DNA from 3 places in the Pseudoalteromonas sp. BMB genome. Region 1 is predicted to be linked to each of the others. Evidence: predicted binding sites of a transcription regulator. Region 1 holds the regulator's gene; each other region holds the start of a gene.
What was found. The regulator LexA, encoded in region 1, represses DNA repair genes until DNA is damaged. The targets are predictions, from matches to a motif close to TACTGTATNNNNATACAGTA.
Positions count from the first base shown of each region.

Region 1 (6,445 bases):
CATCGCCAGGGCCAAATAGAGAAACCCGTTGCAGAGATGCGACGGGTTTTTTGCTGTCTGGGATATAGAGATTTGAGAGATATAAAACCTCGCAAGGCAATCAACACATCGCGAGGTTTTCTAAACCTAAGTAAATGCGCTCCACTCCCACCACAGTATAAGCACAGTGCAACATGGTAGGTGGTTTACCCACCGATGGCTTGCAATTAAGGTTTCCAGTCGATGATAGTGTGGATTACCCATGTGACTCTCTATTTAAAAAATGAGAACATCCTACTTCGTAGCGAGCCAGGGCCAAATAAGAGGTTGATGAAAAGCGTTCATCCATGAACTTCATCGACATTCGAACATCCATGTACATCAAAACCCGTTGCAGCAATGCGACGGGTTTTTTGCTGTCTGGGGTGTAGAGATTTGAGATATAGAAAACCTCGCAAGCCAATCAACACATCGCGAGGTGAACTCGCTCCCACCACAGTATCAGCATAGTGCAACATAGTGGGAGGTGGTTTATCAGCCCTAAATCTTAATAATCTATTTCTTATTACGTAGAGTCGTAGGTTAAGCTCTGAGGCACAGACTTCGTTTCTTGCTTAATGCTGCTCTAATTAATGCTATCAGCAAATACACTTAAAATATGTCGAATAAAGAAACATTTGCGATTTTTTTTGAGCTGTATATACTTACAGTAAATAAACCACTGTATGGAACACCAGTTAATGCGTCCTCTAACAAAACGACAAGAACAAATCTTTGAATTAATAAAAGTATTCATAAAAGATACTGGCATGCCTCCAACTCGTGCAGAAATAGCAGATGCTTTGGGTTTTAAGAGTGCAAATGCAGCGGAAGAACATCTTAAGGCGCTTGCAAAAAAGGGAGTTATCGAAATGGTTCCTGGTGCAAGCCGAGGGATTCGACTTGTAGAGGATGAATCCGAACAACTTGGTTTACCTATTATTGGCCGTGTTGCTGCTGGCGAGCCTATCCTGGCAGAGCAACATGTGGAAAGCCACTTTAATGTAGATGCGAGTTTTTTTAAACCTAATGCTGATTATCTTTTGAGAGTTAATGGTATGAGCATGAAGGATATTGGCATTATGGATGGTGATCTTCTAGCTGTTCACAGGACTCAATTGGCTGAAAATGGCCAAGTGATAGTGGCTCGTGTAGAAGAGGACGTGACTGTTAAACGCTTTGAAAAGAAAGGAAAGAAAGTTTTATTGCATGCTGAGAATGAAGAGTTTAAAGCGATTGAAGTGGATCTTGAGCATCAAAATTTCTCCATTGAAGGGTTAGCCGTCGGCGTTATCCGAAGTGCTGACTGGATGTAGTTTATGAGAGCGAGCGTAGCGTCAAATATAAAGTTGCGCTTGCTTTAACTATATTTTGTTTAAAAAGTGGTAATTAACTTTTCTAACTATGTGAAAGTAGGATGATTATAGTGACTTTAATCATTTAGTAATATTTTTAGTTTTCTGATCTTTATACACTATTTTTCATCATTCTTTGTTTTACCCCCTATAGTCCCCAGTTTTGATTCTAAAGTCGGTCTTCTCAAAAATCTTGCAATTTGTTTGTTTTTTGACTAATTGGTTAATAGTCGTGCAGTAAGTCTATGTACAAATAGACAATATGACAGTCATCCAATAATAACAAAAGACAACCGCGAGTTGTCTTGAAGGAGACGTCAAATGAAAATTTGTCGATTAGTTGTAGCATTCATCGCAGTGCTAATCGCCATGCCCTCACTTGCTAACAGCGCTTACAATATGAGGCAAGGTGTTACAGACATTAGTCATCAAGTGTATGAGCTTCACATGACCATATTTCTAATATGTTGCGTCATTGGGGTTATTGTATTTGGGGTTATGTTTTGGGCGCTTATAAAACACAGAAAGTCAAAAGGCGTTGTTGCAGCGCAATTTCATGAAAGCACCAAAGTGGAAATACTTTGGACTGCAATTCCTTTCCTGATACTCATTGGTATGGCAATACCTGCCACAAAAACGCTTATTGCTATGGAAGACACGAGTAAAGCTGATCTGACCATTAAGGTCACAGGCTCTCAGTGGAAATGGCACTATGAGTATATGGGGCATGATGTTGAGTTCTATTCTTTGCTCTCTACTTCGAAAGATGAAATTAGTGATCTTAAAGAAAAAAATGAAAATTACCTGCTTGAAGTTGATAAGCATTTAGTTATTCCCACCGATAGGAAAGTTCGCTTTTTAATGACCTCAGATGATGTCATCCATTCTTGGTGGGTGCCCGATTTTGCGGTGAAGAAGGATGCCAATCCGGGCTTTATAAATGAGGCATGGACAAAGGTAAACGATGAAGGAATTTACAGAGGCCAATGTGCTGAATTATGTGGCAAAGATCATGGCTTTATGCCTGTCGTCGTCGAGGCCGTAAGCCCTGATAAATTTGATAGTTGGCTCAACGATGCTAAAGCTGAAAAAGCAAAAGCAGAGGCTGAGTCACAAGCAGTTGCCCAACAAACCCTTTCGAAAGAAGAGTTAATGGAGGTTGGTGAACAAACTTACATGGCTTATTGCGCAGCTTGCCATCAACCAACTGGGCTTGGGCTACCAGGTGTCTTCCCTGCAATGAAAGGGAGTAAAGTCGTCACTGGAGATATTAAAGCTCATATAGATATTCTACTTTTAGGTCGACCAGGAACTGCTATGCAATCTTTCGCAAAGCAATTAACAATCAAGCAGATTGCGGGAGTTATCACCTATAAAAGAAATAGCTGGGGTAATGACACCGGCGATGTTATTCAGCCAAGCCAAATACAGCGTGAGATAGATGCATTAGAGGAGGGTAAGTAATGAGTGCCATCGTAGAAGAACATTCACACCATACAGCTCCAAAAGGCTTCAAGCGCTGGCTGTTTACTACCAATCATAAAGACATTGGAACACTGTATTTATTGTTCTCACTAACCATGTTTTTAATTGGTGGTGCTATGGCGATGGTGATCCGCGCCGAGCTTTTCCAACCTGGGTTACAGCTTGTAGATCCGCATTTTTTTAATCAAATGACGACAGTACATGGACTAATAATGGTATTTGGCGCAGTAATGCCCGCATTTACTGGTCTTGCCAACTGGATGATCCCAATGATGATTGGTGCTCCTGATATGGCGTTACCGAGAATGAATAACTGGAGTTTTTGGATACTACCCTTTGCATTTGCAATTTTACTGATGTCGTTATTTTTGGAAGGCGGCGGGCCTGCTTTCGGTTGGACTTTTTATGCGCCACTATCTACAACGTACAGCAATGACAATACTGCATTTTTTGTTTTTGCGATCCATATAATGGGAATTAGCTCTATTATGGGTGCTATCAACGTTATCGTGACCATCGTCAATCTTAGAGCTCCAGGTATGACATGGATGAAGTTACCTTTGTTTGTCTGGACTTGGCTGATAACTGCATTTCTTCTGATTGCTGTTATGCCCGTACTCGCTGGCGCTGTGACTATGGTATTGACTGATAAGTTCTTTGGAACGAGCTTTTTTGATGCAGCAGGTGGTGGTGATCCTGTTATGTTCCAGCATATATTCTGGTTCTTTGGTCATCCTGAAGTGTACATCATGATATTACCTGCCTTCGGCATAATTTCTACGATAGTACCGACATTTTCAAGAAAGAAACTGTTTGGCTATGCATCAATGGTTTATGCAACCGCTTCAATCGCTCTGTTATCGTTCGTCGTTTGGGCTCATCATATGTTTACTACGGGCATGCCTTTAGCTGGTGAGTTGTTTTTTATGTATGCAACTATGCTCATATCAGTGCCCACTGGCGTTAAGGTTTTTAATTGGGTAGCGACAATGTGGCGAGGTGCTATTAGTTTTGAGGTACCCATGCTTTTTGCCATTGCGTTTATCGTACTTTTCACAATTGGCGGATTTTCCGGTTTGATGTTAGCAATTACGCCTGCAGATTTCCAATATCACGATACCTACTTCGTTGTCGCGCATTTCCATTACGTGTTAGTTACGGGAGCTATATTCTCAATAATGGCCGCCGCATATTATTGGTTACCAAAGTGGACAGGGCACATGTTTGATATCAAATTGGCTAAATTTCACTTTTGGCTCTCCTTGGTTAGTGTGAACGTATTGTTTTTCCCAATGCACTTTGTTGGTCTTGCTGGCATGCCAAGGCGGATCCCTGATTATGCTCTACAGTTCGCTGATTTTAACGCGATCATTAGTATCGGAGGGTTTGCATTCGGTCTTTCTCAACTGTTGTTTGTTGCAGTGGTTTATAAATGTATAAAAGGTGGAGAGCAGGCCTCTGGGAAAGTATGGGATGGGGCTGAGGGATTAGAGTGGCAAGTACCATCTCCGGCTCCTTATCATACCTTTTCAACGCCACCGGAGATTAAGTAATGCAACATGGTCGCCTGCTTAAGAAGCTTATTTTGTTGACGCTAGGTATGTTTGCTTTTGCCTTTGCACTGGTTCCTCTATATGACGTTTTTTGTGATGTCACAGGCCTAAATGGTAAGCCATCCATGGAAATCGCAAAGCAGAGCGAGTCAATTGCACAAAGTCGACAAGTAGATGTGAGCTTCACAACGCATAGTCAAAGCCAGGCGCCATTTAAGGTCGATGCAGTCGAGCATTCGGTTAGAGTTCAACCCGGTAAGCTAACCGATGTCAAATTCATTGCAAAAAACTTGAGTGATAGTGAGCGTGTGTTGCAAGCGATCCCTTCAGTGTCTCCAGGGAAAGCGGCAAAGTATTTACACAAAATGGCCTGCTTTTGTTTTGATCAGCAACCAATGAAAGGCAAAGAAGAAGTTGAGTTTGTCTTGAGGTTTTATGTAGATACGGAGCTCCCAAGTGATGTTGAGGAACTCACACTTTCATATACGTTGTTTGATATTACAGAGCGAGTTAGCAAACAAGACAGTGATGGACTGAGTATGCTAGCTTCTCGAGAGGAGTTCAAATATGAACCATGAACAAGAAAAATATTACGTGCCTGAGCAAAGTCCATGGCCAATCGTCGGGGCTTTTGCACTTTTCTTTATCGCTGTTGGCGCTGGCTTAACGATTATTCAACTTAAATCAACCAGTAATAGTGGAGTAATGCTACTGCTCGTGGGTATTGCTGTGCTGATCTATATGATTTTTGGTTGGTTCAGGAATGTGATCCAAGAATCTCAAACTGGATTATATTCTGCCCAAATGGATCGTTCGTTCAAGCAAGGAATGGGATGGTTTATCTTTTCCGAAGTTATGTTTTTTGCTGCTTTTTTTGGTGCACTTTTTTATGCACGAATGATAGCTGTGCCGTGGTTAGGCGGTGCAAGTAATAACGCCAGCACCAACGACGTTTTATGGCCTCAATTTGAAGCTGTATGGCCATTGCTCACAACTCCAGATGGAACTGTAACTCAAGCTATGGGTTGGCAGGGACTCCCGCTGATCAATACGGTTATTCTATTAGCATCATCAGTAACCCTTAGCTTTGCTCATGTAGCTTTAGAAAAAGAGCAAAGGGCGAAAGTGAAGGCGTTCTTAGGATTAACAGTACTGCTTGGCGTCGCATTCTTAACCTTGCAAGTGGAAGAGTATATTCATGCTTATCAAGATCTGGGGTTAACTCTTCAGTCGGGGGTTTACGGTAATACATTCTTTTTACTGACAGGATTTCATGGCTTTCATGTCACACTTGGCGCGATTATTCTTTTCGTTATATGGATCAGGGTGTTGAAGGGTCACTTTACCGCTAAGAATCACTTTGCTTTTCAAGCTGGGGCTTGGTATTGGCATTTTGTTGATGTTGTTTGGTTGTGCCTGTTTGTATTTGTTTATGTGTTGTAACAACGGGTGAAGAGTGTAGTTTTATAAAGCCAAATTGAGCAGCAAGACAGATTAGAAGTACGACAGCTATTGATGCATAAACTCTTTGTTGCAATAGCCTCGCCATCGACTCTTGTTGCTCTGACTTGAGCATGACTAGCATAGCTCTAAATAGATTTAGAAAAACGAGTAGTAGCAGTACAACAATAATAATTTTAATCATAAGGGGTGTCCGATGGATTTAGGTGCACTTTTTAAAGGTAGATCAAAACCCCCCATATTGGCAGCATTAATCGTTGTTCTTTTATGTGGCTCGCTCTCTTATTGGCAGTGGCAAAGAGCACAGCAAAAACATGTGTTGCAGCATAAAGTTGAGATTGAAAAATCGCTAGGCGTAGCTAATGAGCAGCAAGTAACATCCCAGCCGCTCACGCAATATGTTAATGCTGAAGTGTCGATTACAGGGAATTTTGTAGGCGATGCGGTTTGGTATTTAGATAATCAAGTCGTGAAAGGTAGAGTCGGTTTTGATGTAATTGGCATTATAAAAATTTCCGAAACTGATGAGTATCTAGCTGTTAATTTAGGTTTTGTGCCACAGCAGGCTAGTCG
Region 1 covers NZ_MBQA01000210.1:51,599-58,043, reverse strand. Annotated here, with positions in the region: gene lexA (transcriptional repressor LexA) at 720-1,334, shown strand; gene coxB (cytochrome c oxidase subunit II) at 1,695-2,837, shown strand; gene ctaD (cytochrome c oxidase subunit I) at 2,837-4,411, shown strand; gene BB427_RS22215 (cytochrome c oxidase assembly protein) at 4,411-4,989, shown strand; gene BB427_RS22210 (cytochrome c oxidase subunit 3) at 4,979-5,854, shown strand; gene BB427_RS24915 (DUF2909 family protein) at 5,760-6,056, opposite strand; gene BB427_RS22205 (SURF1 family protein) at 6,069-6,445, shown strand, end outside.

Region 2 (6,445 bases), on a different contig from region 1:
CAGGTGTTGCAGCTGGCCTTCATCACTGTAGGATTCTGGTGTTTGCGTGAGGTGTTTTTGGTTTCGACGGTAGCTCACCAAGTGCATAAAGGCGCCAACGGCACCTTCTGGGGTGCGATAAGTTGGGATCTTAGCGTTTGCACATACAAGCCTTGCAGCGTAGGCCGCTTCTTCACCCATAAAGTTTGTCATCACATAAGGGCGTGCCATTTTTGGAATTTTGGCTAGGGTCTGTGCAATGATCTCGGCATAAGCGGTACTTGGCGCAAGCGCTGAAGGAGTATGAATTATCAATAAGTTTTTGACTTCGTCAGCCTTTAATAAAATCTCTAGTGCTTGTTGGTAACGTTTTGGCGAGGAATCACCAAAAATATCTATCGGGTTACAAGCATGATCCGTTTGTGGGATCAGGGCGCTGAGCGCTTGCTTGGTCTGCTCGCTTAGCACCGCCAGTTTGCCTGAGTTCTGCAGTAAGGTATCGACCGCCATAATGCCAGGGCCGCCGCCATTGGTTAAAATAGTCAGCTGTTCTACTTGCAGCAATTTGGGGTGTAAAGCAAGCGTTTGGGTGGCAGCAAATAGCTCTCTAAGATCGTTTACCCTCAGCATACCTGCACGTTGGAACATGGCATCATAAACTGCGTCATCGGAGGTATTGCCGCCGGTGTGATTCAGCGCAGCGATTGCGCCAGCCTTGGTTTTACCGGTTTTTATGGCGATGACGGGCTTACTAAATGCAGCGGCTCGAGCTGCGGAAATAAAGCGCCTAACATCGTCGATATTATCGATGTAAAGCAAAATAGCTTGGGTTTTTGGATCCCGTCCAAGGAAATCAAGTAGTTCGTCGAAATCGATATCAAGGCAATCCCCAACGGAAACAAAGTAAGAAAAGCCGATTTTTTTATGTTGTGCCCAGTCCAGTATGGTTGAACATACCGCCGCCGATTGTGAAATAAAAGCAAGCTTACCGGGTGCTGCAACCGTATGAGAAAAACTGGCATTAATACCCAAGTGAGGAATGAGTAAACCGAGACAATTAGGACCAAGTAAAGTGACCTTCGCTATTTTGGCAGCTTCTTTTAATTGTTGTTTGTGCTGATTATCAAGACCCGCTGCAATGATGATTGCATGTTGACAGCCAATATCACCAAGCTCATTGATGATTTGCACTAGGGTTTGTTTGTTGGTACAAATAACAGCGAGATCAGGGACTTTGGGGAGCTGTTTGATGGCGCAGTAGGCGAGCACTCCATGCACTGCGGTATGCTTTGGACTGACGGGCATAATGGGCCCTTTAAAACCGCCTTGTAGCAAGTTACGCATTACGATAAAGCCGGCGCGATCAGGATTGTTAGAAGCGCCAATCACCGCGATGGATTGGGGGTTAAAAAATTGGCTAATACGCTTTACGCTCATACTGTTTCCTAGTTCAGCCGCAGCTCATAAGCACCACTCTACCATTTTGCTCGCGGTTTTCGAGTGCAATTAAGGTAGACTTTGATCTATCTCCATAATAATTGTTTGAAAACCATGACTGAGGCGTAACGTTGAGGACAGAGATATGTCTACTATGAGTAAATATTTGGCTCCTGCAGCTTTGCTATCACTAGCGGTGGTAGTGAGCGGCTGGATGGTAAAGTCGACCATTCTAGAAGTAAAAGGAATGGAGCGAACGGTAAGTGTAAAAGGGTTATCGGAAAAGGAAGTAACAGCAGACACGGTGATTTGGCCCGTATTTTATCGTGATGCAGATAACGATCTGGAAGCCTTGGTGGAGCGCACGGAAAAGAAAAATGCGGCGATCCGCGCGTTCTTAACCTTGCATGGCTTTGATGCTTCAGAGCTTTCGATATCAGCGCCGTCCATTACGGATAAATACGCCCAAGAGTACGGTCAAAACAATCAAGGATTTCGCTATGTGGCAAAAGCCGGTGTGACTGTGTACTCCAATAATCCAGATAAAGTCTCGCAAGCACTAGGGCAGTTAAGTGAGCTGGCCAAGCAAGGTATTGCTATCACTAAAGACGACTATCAAAATCGGGTTGAATATTTGTTTACTGGTCTTAACGATATTAAGCCTGAAATGGTGCAAGAAGCCACACAAAAAGCTCGAGAAGTGGCGGTCAAATTTGCTAAAGATTCCGACTCTGTGCTTGGCAAAATAAAATCGGCAAGGCAAGGACAGTTTAGTATTCGCGACAGAGACAGTAATACGCCACAGATAAAAATCGTGCGTGTCGTGACGAGCGTGGAATATTACTTATCGGATTAAAACGCGTGTATTGCGCGACCAAGCAATCGAAAGTGACGAATTCGTCAACAAGCAAAGCCGTTTTTATCAAGGTGCTTTGCTTGTTTATTTCTTGCCAATCAACAATTCGTTTTCAATTGGTATAAACTCACTAGCTGCACGGATCAGTGAAGCTGCGGTAAGCTGCGGCACGCCGTAAACTTCGACTCGGGTATGGTATTTATCTCTGAGCTTATTCGCGAGTAAATCAAAATCACCATCGCCAGTAACTAGAATTATCACATCGGATCCTGACGCGCATTCCATGGCATCAATGGTAATGCCAACATCCCAATCACATTTCGCGGAGCCATCGGCACGTTGAATATAAGGCTTTAACTTCACTTCAAAGCCAATCGCTCGCAAGATATTTTGGAACTGTCTTTGTTTATCATCACCCCGTTCGCTGGAATAGGCAATAGCTTGATATACCTCGCGATTAGCCGTTGCTTTGCGCCAAAACGCATTATAGTCAAAGCCTGTTTGGTAGGCTTGCTTGGTGGTGTAATAAACATTTTGGGCGTCAACTAAAATGGTGACTTTTTCCATAATGGACTCTTCGCAATAGATTTGCTTTATGATAGCAAGATTAGCGTTTGTTTAGCCATTTACTCATCGCGGCATCATAGGCTTTTTTGATGGCACCGCCATCGCAAGGGCGAGGCGCAGTACGCCAATTCTTATTTAATCCTTCCGGTGTAGGAATACTCGGATCGGGCCTAACTTCAGCGTAACACAGGCCATTTTCACGGTAGACTGTGTATTGGGGCGTAGACTCGAGTTGTTCTCTTTGTATGCTCGCAGCAGTGGTTTGATGCGTTTTAGGTACGGTGAGCCGCTGCGGCTTTTCTTGGCTTTGGCTGAGTACAGCGTCACTCGGAGCGCGCTCTAAAAGTTGCTGACGAAATTGAGAGATTGCTTTGCGATGGTCTAATTTTTTAGGTTGCGTGACGACCGCTGCTTTGGTTATGTGCTTAGTTGTACTTTCAACCGTAGGCTTTTTTGGTTCTGCTTGTGCAGTTTTTGGTACTTCAACCGTATCGTCCGGCAGCGTCGGTTTTAACTCCTCTACTGGCTTATCTTCAGTTATCTTCGGTGTTGCAATACGCTCCATCTTGGGCTTCGCAGGCTCAATAACCAAATAGGTTTTCATTGCCTTAATTTCTTCAGGCTTTGAGGGGATATAAATACTTTGCTGCAGATACCAGCCGAGCAGTAGATGCAGCACAATAGAGGCGATAATGGTGAAACTAATCAGGTTGTGTTGGAGCAGCCGCATTATTCTTATTAAATCCTTGAGTCATGCGGAGTTAGAGCTTAATAAAGACTTAATTGTTCCCTCAATAGGCAAATTAATCTGTGACTAATTGCGCGGAAATGTGTTTTAGCAAAGTGAGTTCACGTAAAACGGACATCCCTTTGTTATTCGCATCATTGAGTTTTGCTTCGTTATGCGCGATGGCTTGGTTTATGTTGATCCACACTGGCTTCATACCATTGGCGTGTTCATAATCCTCCATAGCTGGCGCATCAAATTCGCCACAAATCTCACAAACGTAGCAATAAGAAATAATATGCACATTGTCATGATCGGGTTTATACCAAGGGCGGTACTCTTCATAGCGGCCAAACGGCGTCAACCCTGTGATGGATACTGCACCCGTTTCTTCTTTTAGCTCGCGCTCCAATGCTGCTTCTAAGCTTTCACCCTCGTCGACGCCGCCACCTGGCAAGGTGTAATCGTCATAACGTTTGGTGTAAAGCATAAGGATGTCGTTGCCTCTAAGGACAATGGCGCGAGTGGTCTTTCTGGTAAAGCAGCTGCCTTGAAGCGGAATGACTGGGGTGTTGTTTAAGCTTTGCATGGGGGTTTTAACTTCAATCTAGGTAACAAAGATGGGTTTACAAGGTGATACGCCAGCGTAAAAGCGGCGTATCGCGAATGAAGACATTAAAACGGAGCTGGGTACGCTTTAAATACCGTATCAATCTCGGCTAAAGATTCTGCACATAGCGGTTGTTCAAACGCTTGAATATTTTCTTTAAGCTGTGCCATGGTTGTCGCGCCGATAATAGTTGAAGTCACGCCATCGACTTGATTGCACCAAGCTAGCGCCAGTTGCGCTGCTGTCATATTAAATTCTTTGGCGATTTCTAGATACTTTGCAACGGCTTCTTGCGCTAGTTGCGTGTCTCTAAATAGCCCTTGTCTTTGCACTAAGGTAAAGCGGCTGCCTTCAGGTCTTGCGCCCCCTAAATATTTACCGCTCAGCATCCCACCAGCCAGTGGCGACCAAGGTAAATAGGCAATATCTTCGTTTACGCAACTCTCAATCAAGTAAGGCCAATCTTTGGCATGTAGCAAGCTAAACTCATTTTGAATTGAAACTGGCTTCGGTAGGTCGTGCTGCATCGCCAAATTAAGGTAAGTGTGAATGCCCCAAGGCGTATCATCAGAAAGACCCCAATGGCGAATTTTACCCGCTTGAATACAGCTCGCTAAGCCTTCTAAAATATCTAGCATGCCAGCGCGTTCTTCGTCTTGGTCAAGTGCACTCAAAGGGACCATGCCTGGCCATTGTTTACCAAAGTGCGGTGAAGTACGGTTTGGCCAATGTAGTTGGTAGAGGTCGATATAGTCAGTATTCAGGCGCGCTAAAGAATCATCCACTGCTTGGAGCACTGATTGTCCCGTAATAGGGCCGCCTTCACGGATCCAAGGCAAACCGCTTCCCGCAATCTTGGTTGCAAGCACGAGCTTTTCGCGCTTTTCTTGGTGGCGCTTTAGCCAATTGCCAATGATGGCTTCGGTTTTACCATAGGTTTCAGGTGAGGGAGGGACCGCATACATTTCAGCGGTATCAATGAAGTTAATACCACGGCTTAGTGCATAATTGATTTGCTCGTCGGCATCATGCTGGTTGTTTTGTACGCCCCAAGTCATGCTTCCTAAACAAATACGTGAAACTTCAAGTGGGCTACTACCAAGTCGTGAGTACTTCATGCAGGCTCCTGATTGATTGCTGAATGATTAAATATAGCCAAAGTAACGGATTTAGTACTTTGAACTGTATTGATATTGTTAGCATTATCTCTGTTTTGCAGTGCAACTTGCAACAGACATCCACACAAGTATAGCCCAGAACACTAAGGCCTATGTTCAAGATTGCAACAGTTGGAAAATTAGCACATAATAAACACTGTTTATTTAGACAGTGTTTTAACGTGCGTAAATTTATTCATATTGATATGGACGCGTTCTATGCATCAGTAGAAATGCGCGATAACCCCGAGCTTGCAAAGGTGCCGATGGCGATTGGTGGTCGTAGCCATCGCGGGGTGCTATCCACGGCTAACTATATTGCTCGGCAATATGGGGTGCGCTCGGCTATGTCGAATTATCAAGCGAAAAAACTTTGCCCTCAGCTGGTGATTGTACCGGGGAGAATGGAGGTATATAAGGCAATATCGCAACAAATTAGAACTATTTTTGCCCGCTATACTGAGCTAATTGAGCCACTGTCTTTGGATGAAGCCTATCTAGATGTCACTGAGTGTCAGCAATGTAATGGCAGTGCAACGCTTATCGCCGAGCAGATCCGAGCGGATATATTTGCAGAAACGGGCCTTACGGCTTCGGCGGGAATTGCGCCAATCAAGTTTTTAGCCAAAATTGCTAGCGATGAAAACAAGCCCAATGGTCAGTGTGTTATCCCGCCTCACCAAGTGAGCGCTTTTATTGATGCGTTACCCCTTAAAAAAATTCCAGGTGTAGGTAAAGTGACTCAACAACGTTTGCTAGCCATGGGACTTGAGTATGGCCGAGACATTAAGGCACTGTCTGAAACTCAGTTACGCCAGTCATTTGGCAAGTTTGGCGCTGTATTATGGCGGCGTTGTCAAGGTATTGATGAGCGCCGAGTTGAGACCGACAGAGTGCGTAAATCGATAGGCGTTGAAACCACATTTGCAGAAGACACGCTCGACCTTGATACCTTAAAACAAGTCATAAAAGAAAAGTTGTTACCTGAACTGACTCGCCGAGCACAGCCTTATTTACAGCGCGGTTTTAATAAGCTTGGCGTTAAAGTGAAGTTTTACGATTTCACCCAAACCACCAAAGAATGCCAATACCAGCATATTGATTTGCCCGTT
Region 2 covers NZ_MBQA01000194.1:19,271-25,715, reverse strand. Annotated here, with positions in the region: gene BB427_RS19135 (bifunctional acetate--CoA ligase family protein/GNAT family N-acetyltransferase) at 1-1,416, opposite strand, end outside; gene BB427_RS19130 (SIMPL domain-containing protein) at 1,562-2,272, shown strand; gene BB427_RS19125 (LabA-like NYN domain-containing protein) at 2,357-2,839, opposite strand; gene BB427_RS19120 (hypothetical protein) at 2,880-3,569, opposite strand; gene BB427_RS19115 (NUDIX hydrolase) at 3,643-4,155, opposite strand; gene BB427_RS19110 (aldo/keto reductase) at 4,242-5,294, opposite strand; gene dinB (DNA polymerase IV) at 5,516-6,445, shown strand, end outside.
Region 2: dinB (DNA polymerase IV) is a predicted target of LexA. The motif match lies at 5,489-5,508, and genes of this name have one in related genera.

Region 3 (6,445 bases), on a different contig from region 1:
CCAACAACTGTGTTACTCGCTTAAGCTGGCTATCTTGACCAGTACGTTTCAGCATCAGGGCATAAGTAAGGTATTGCCCTACATTGCCTGCCTCTGGCAATGTAAGCGCCGCGATATCAGCAAAATGCTGTTCAAAAAGCGTTAGCGCGGGTTGTACTTTCTGCCGTGCAAGTAAAGCCAGAATATAGGGCATCACATAATGATTACCCTTTGAGTCTAGCTCGTATCGCTGCTTTAAGAGTCCTTCAGCCTTTTCTACATCACCTTGTCGCCATGCGATCCCGGCTTCAACATAGAGTCTAAATGCTGTAGAAATTGAACCTAAATTTGCGGCTTGCTGATATGTCTCCTCAGCTTCTTCTGCGCGCCCTAAACTCAATAACACCAATATGTGGCTCAACTGCTGCGCGGGGTACAATTTACTATGACTGATGTGATTGTTTTGGTACCACAGCAAATATTGGCTTGCTCTATTCTGGTTAAGCGGATAAAAGTCTAGCGCATAGAGCGGATTGTTTTTGGTGTGGGGGGCAACGGCAACGCTACGATCAAAATATTTTCGCGCGAGCACTAACTCTCTAAAATTCAAATAGGCATAGGCTAATCCTCGGATAATAACCGCATCGTTTGGTGCTAACTGATACGCTTGTTTATGCGCAGCAATTGCATCGGGTATTTTGTGTTGGTCCCGAAGAAATCGACCGTACCAATGCCATAGGCGAGCATGCTTGGTTGAGAGCTCAAATCCGCGCTTAAAATAATCCTGTGCTTGCTCAATTTCACTCTCCATCACCGCAAAGCGCGCAAGAGAGGTTATCACTTCAATATTTGTATCATCTAAGATCCGTGCCTTTTCTAACAATGGCCGACACAAAGCAAGCGATTCATACTCTGACACCGCGCCATATACGCTAAGCCCCATCAAGACATTGCATAAGCCACTGAGTGCCTCGACATTATCACTTTGTTTAGATAACACTTGTTGATAAATCGTTTTCGCTCGCGCTAACTCTTCCACTGCTGTACTTTGGGATAGGTGTGTGGCAAGAGTGATCTCATCAAAATACGGGTTGTTTTGTGTTTTGTGCTTTTGATCAGTTTGAATATAAAAAGCAAAAAAAGCGATGAGCGCGAGCAACGTAATGGTGACACCAAGCAGCCAAATTCGCTTTTTGCTCACTGACACCACAGCCGCTTTATGCTCTCTAAGCGCAATGTTTGGATGAATGCGGTAGCCTTGAGCTGATATTCTTTCTATGTATTCTTGGTATTGTGGATCTGTGTTTAAAATCTTTCTTAACTGCGCAACAGCTTGATAGACCGAATTGTCAGACACCACCTTCGGGTGCCAAGCTAACTCGACGAGGTTATCAATACTCAGAGGCTCAGCTTTCGCATCAACCAGCACCAACAGTAATTTCATCACTTTTGGGGTGACGGTATATTCACGGCCAGCCGGATACTCCACAATCTGATTCAATTTAGGCACAACAAGCCAATTTCCCAAAAGCAAATTTATCAACCCCAGAACACCTTACATTATTGATTATTATAGTTTTAATTAAATTAAGAAAAATTTCAGAGTTAAATTATATGAAAATTAAAACACAAAGTACCTCGCCAGTTATGCTCGAAGGCATCTAATACAACACTAACTGGTTTTCATTATGAAAAAACAAACATTAATATTTGCGGCCTGTTGCGCCCTGTCTTCTCATGCATTATTTGCAGCAGTGGACCTTCGTATCGACAATGCTACCATTTTAAATCCTATTGATAAGCACCAAGTCAATATCATTTCCAATCATTGGCTCGCCATCCAAGACGGCAAAATTATACAAGTCTCTGACTCAAGTCAAAAACCGGATGCAGCACAGGTCATTGATGCTCATGGTCAATACCTCATACCAGGGTTAACCGATAGCCATGTCCACCTAAAAACAATGCCGGGATTGCTTAACACTTCTCCTAGTGCTCGCCAAATGCAGGCAGCATTTTTACAACGGCAAGGCGCTAATTATCTTTACTATGGCGTCACGCAAGTTATTGACCCGTCAAACACTGCAACCGGCATGACCGAATTTACAGCAAATGGCCCCGCACCCGACGCCTACTTTTGTGGCGCAATGCCGGTTTACCAAGGCTATAATGCTGAAGGCCTTAGTTACTCAAAGCTACATCACCATAAACCCTACTTTGCTGCACAACACGGCGATCCTGCTCATGAGCTAACGCCATCTGAAGCACACGCTCACCAAAGAAATCAACCCTTAACGCGAATGAAATCTGACGGTGCAACTTGTGCCAAACTGTACTTTGAAGATGGCTTTGGAGAAAACAGTGCTATACCGCTTATTAACCAAGAAACTGCCAAACAGTTAGTCGAGTCCGCAAACTCACTTAAGTTACCCGTAATGGCACATGCGAATGCCGTTGATATGCAACAACTTGCTGTAGATGCCAATATCAACGTTATGGCGCATGGACTTTGGAACTGGTTAACGCCAAATACAGCCCCTAGCGAAAGCGAACTGCCAACCAATGTAAAAGCTGTGCTGGATACCATCATCGAAAAAGACATCGCCTATCAAGCCACATTAAATGTGATGAATGCTCTGGCGAAAGTAACTGACAACACCTTCACCCTTTCGTCTGAATATCGTACCGTATTACCTCCATCTCAAATTGCTTGGTATCAAAGTGAACCTGGTCGCTGGTTTTCTCGAGAAATGGGTCAAGGCTGGGGTGAAATAAGTAATCAACAAAAGGTCGCTAAACTTGAGCAAGTTTTCTCTCAAGGGCAACGAGCACTAAATTATCTATATAAAAATGGCGCAACCTTGCTGCTTGGCTCAGATACGCCACCCGCACCAACTTATGTCTCGCAACCTGGCTTATCGACTTATCAAGAATTAACGATGATGGATCAAGCCGGAGTAGGCCTCGTTAGCTTGCTATCTGCTGCTACCATTAATAATGCGAAAGCATTTGCAATAGACAATCAGTACGGCAGTATCGCTGCTGGGAAAGTGGCAAATCTATTACTTTTAAATAGTAACCCTTTGCAGTCAGTCGCGGCTTATAACGATATTGAATATGTTATCTTACATGGCTCAGCCATTGAGCGTGCTACTTTTCATATCGATGCCCTCGAGAAAAGTGAATGAGTAAATACGTCAGAATAGAAATACTGATAATGTCGGTCTCACCTCTATTGACTTAATCAAGTGGTCTATTTTGATATTTTCGAACTTCTGCTGGTAACAAGAGTCGAAAAATCGTCGCAAAGATAGCGCACACCGCCGAAGTAAGGTTGCTCTAACACAGCCAGATAAAGCATAATAAAACAAAAAGGGTTTCTCTATAATGAAGATTTCATCTTTTCATCTCTCTAGGCAATCTTGGGGATTGCTAGCACTATCCGCTGCTATTTTTGAAGCCGCTGCACTGTATTTCCAATACGGTATGGGTTTAGAGCCCTGTATTATGTGCATCTATCAGCGTTTTGCTATGTTGGGGTTATTAGCAGCTGGTTTAATCGGTATGATTTCTCCTCGCTCATTCGCGCTGCGTAGTCTGGCATTTGTTTCGTGGGGTGTAGGCAGTATTTGGGGTTATTTTATCGCCCGTGAACATATCAGTATGCAAACCACAACGGATCCATTTGCTTTTACCTGTGACTTTGTACCAAACTTTCCTGCGTTTATGCCGCTGCATGAATGGCTACCAAGCTTTTTTGCTGCAACAGGTGACTGCGGCAACATAGATTGGTCTTTTGCAGGATTATCTATGCCTGGATGGATGGAAATTATCTTTGCATTTTATAGTGTTGCATTTATTCTTTTCTTATTTTTCCACGTTACCAAAAGAAGTTGAGATATCACATTCATGCATTTTAGGTTAAGCCAAATTGAGCAACTGAGAGCGTTTAAATTACGTGACAAGCAGATGATCTTACGTCTTGCACTTAGCCACCTTGATGCAAAAACAAAGGTCGTGTTAAGAATAGCCAAGTTGCTACTGCTCACACCATTTTTTGCCTCATTGGTCGTATTTGAAGGCTGGCTGTTATTACCTGTCTTATTGGTAGCAGGACTAATTTATCCGCTACTGACCACACCACTGGAAATACAGTTTGGCAAACCCAAGTTAGCTCAGGCAATCGCTGAGTTTAACGCCTCGAATAAGCCCTAATCTTCAATCTACCTGTGTGCGAGCAGCGAAGCTCGCACACAATAACTACGACTAGACTCTAATTTTCCCCTCCAGTTTTGCCAATATTCCTTTCCCAATTCCTTTTACTTCCAGCAACTCCGTTGTTGTTTTAAAGCGCCCCATTTTCTTACGGTACTCTACGATGGCTTCAGCTTTACGAATACCAATCCCTGGTAAACTTGAAAGCGCCGAAGCGTCAGCAGAATTAATATCGAGTACAGCACTTTGCTGCCGTGTTTGAGAAGCTGACTTTGCTTGCTCCGCAGGTTTTGCGAGCACGCTTGAACAGCTTAAACCTAACGCCAATAAAATAGAAAGTATGGTGGGTTTATTGAACATATATACACTCCTTGTGCGTAAAAAGTATCCAAAGCTTTTTGCATTCCTCTCAATGGATGATTGCAGCAAGCTTATAAAATAACCTGAGCTTCGGATAATTAATGCCTTTCTAGCAGCTAGTTTTAGCGCTAACTGTGTTGAATTCACTTCCAATAGCCAGCTATTGGTGCGTAAATTCGCCTGGTTATCCCCAAAACTCTCTGGCTAGATAAAGGAAATAATTTAATGTGAGTTTAAAGCAATGAGCTAGCTCATTCCTTATCCAAACCTCAGGTTAAATAAAGATTGGAACATTGACTTTGTCAAAAAACATTCATTCTTTCAAAAATCAAAACAAACATTAAGCTTTTGTTTTTAATGAATTTAATTAATTTCACTTCACTCAACAGCACTTGAAAAATTTTCAAAATAACTTGCTTAATCACTCGATTCGATTTACTGTATAAAAAAACAGTGACTAGGGGAATAACCATGGCCGTTATCATCAAATATGTTGTTGAAAGAAATGGAGTCGAGCGTATGACTTTCACGTCTAAAAAAGAAGCTGATGCTTATGATAAGATGCTAGATGTAGCTGAAGCATTGGAAGACATGCTAACGAAAGTTGACGTGCCGCTGAGTGAACAACAAGTTGAATCCCTAGCGCTTGAAATTGCGAAACAAAAAGATGACTTTGTGTCTGTGTTAAAAGGTGGCAAAGTAGCACCAAAGGCCAATACCAAAAACAAATCTGAAAACGAAAAAGCGTCAGATCCAGATAAAGTGACCAAAATTAAGCAAGCCTAAATGATAATAACCACTTACTTCAGTGGATGGTTTAGGCTGAAAATAAAAAACCGCATGCTCTGCGGTTTTTTATTTTGTGCTGTGTAGCGTGGTATTATTTAATCACGCTTGCCACTGCGTCAGCAAAGTAGTCAATATTGTCTTTGCTTACGCCAGCTACGTTAACACGGCTAGAGCCTACCATATAGATAGCATATTCAGTGCGTAGTCTGTCAATTTGCTCTTTATTAATACCTAAGAAAGAGAACATACCGTGCTGACGGTCGATGAACGAGAAGTCTTGCTCAACACCTTTTGCAGCTAGGCTTTCTTTAATCAACGTACGTAGACCATTGATACGACCGCGCATTTCGTCAAGTTCGTCGTACCACATTTGCGTAAGTTCAGTACTGCTTAGAATGGTATTTACAATATCAGCACCGTGTGCTGGTGGCATTGAATAGATACTACGAACAACGCTAAGTAATACTGAGTTTGAAACATCAGCAGTTGCACTGTCTTTTGCAATGATTGAACACGCACCGATACGCTCGCGGTATAAACCAAAGTTTTTAGAGCAAGATGAACAGATGATCATTTCATCAACTGTATCCGCAACCGTTCTAAGGCCTTGTGCATCCTCTTCAAGGCTGGTACCAAAACCTTGGTATGCAATATCAATTAATGGCGTAAAGCCTTGCTCTTTCGCAAGTTCAGCAACCACTTTCCATTGCGCTTGATTTAAGTCCATACCACTTGGATTATGACAACATGCATGAAGTAGTACTACATCACCTTTAGGTACTTGCTTCAGCGCATTGATCATCTCATCAAACAACAACCCTTTGTTTTCGTAGTCGTAGTAAGGATACTCTTTAACTGTTAGACCAGCTGCTTCAAATAGGCTGATGTGGTTTGCCCAAGTTGGAGTCGTAACCCAAACAGTTGCATTGGTATTGCAACGTTTAATAAATTCGGCAGCAACACGTAATGCGCCAGTACCACCAGGTGCTTGCGCCGTACGTACACGGTTTGCCAATAATGTACTATGCTCTCCAAGTAACAGTGTTTCCATCTTTTGACAGAAGTCTAAGTTACCAGCCAAACCAATATAAGATTTTGTCGT
Region 3 covers NZ_MBQA01000001.1:32,171-38,615, reverse strand. Annotated here, with positions in the region: gene BB427_RS00170 (winged helix-turn-helix domain-containing protein) at 1-1,489, opposite strand, end outside; gene BB427_RS00165 (amidohydrolase family protein) at 1,668-3,167, shown strand; gene dsbB (disulfide bond formation protein DsbB) at 3,367-3,876, shown strand; gene BB427_RS00155 (hypothetical protein) at 3,889-4,194, shown strand; gene BB427_RS00150 (ComEA family DNA-binding protein) at 4,246-4,554, opposite strand; gene BB427_RS00145 (YebG family protein) at 5,026-5,340, shown strand; gene BB427_RS00140 (amino acid aminotransferase) at 5,435-6,445, opposite strand, start outside.
Region 3: BB427_RS00145 (YebG family protein) is a predicted target of LexA. The motif match lies at 4,991-5,010, and genes of this name have one in related genera.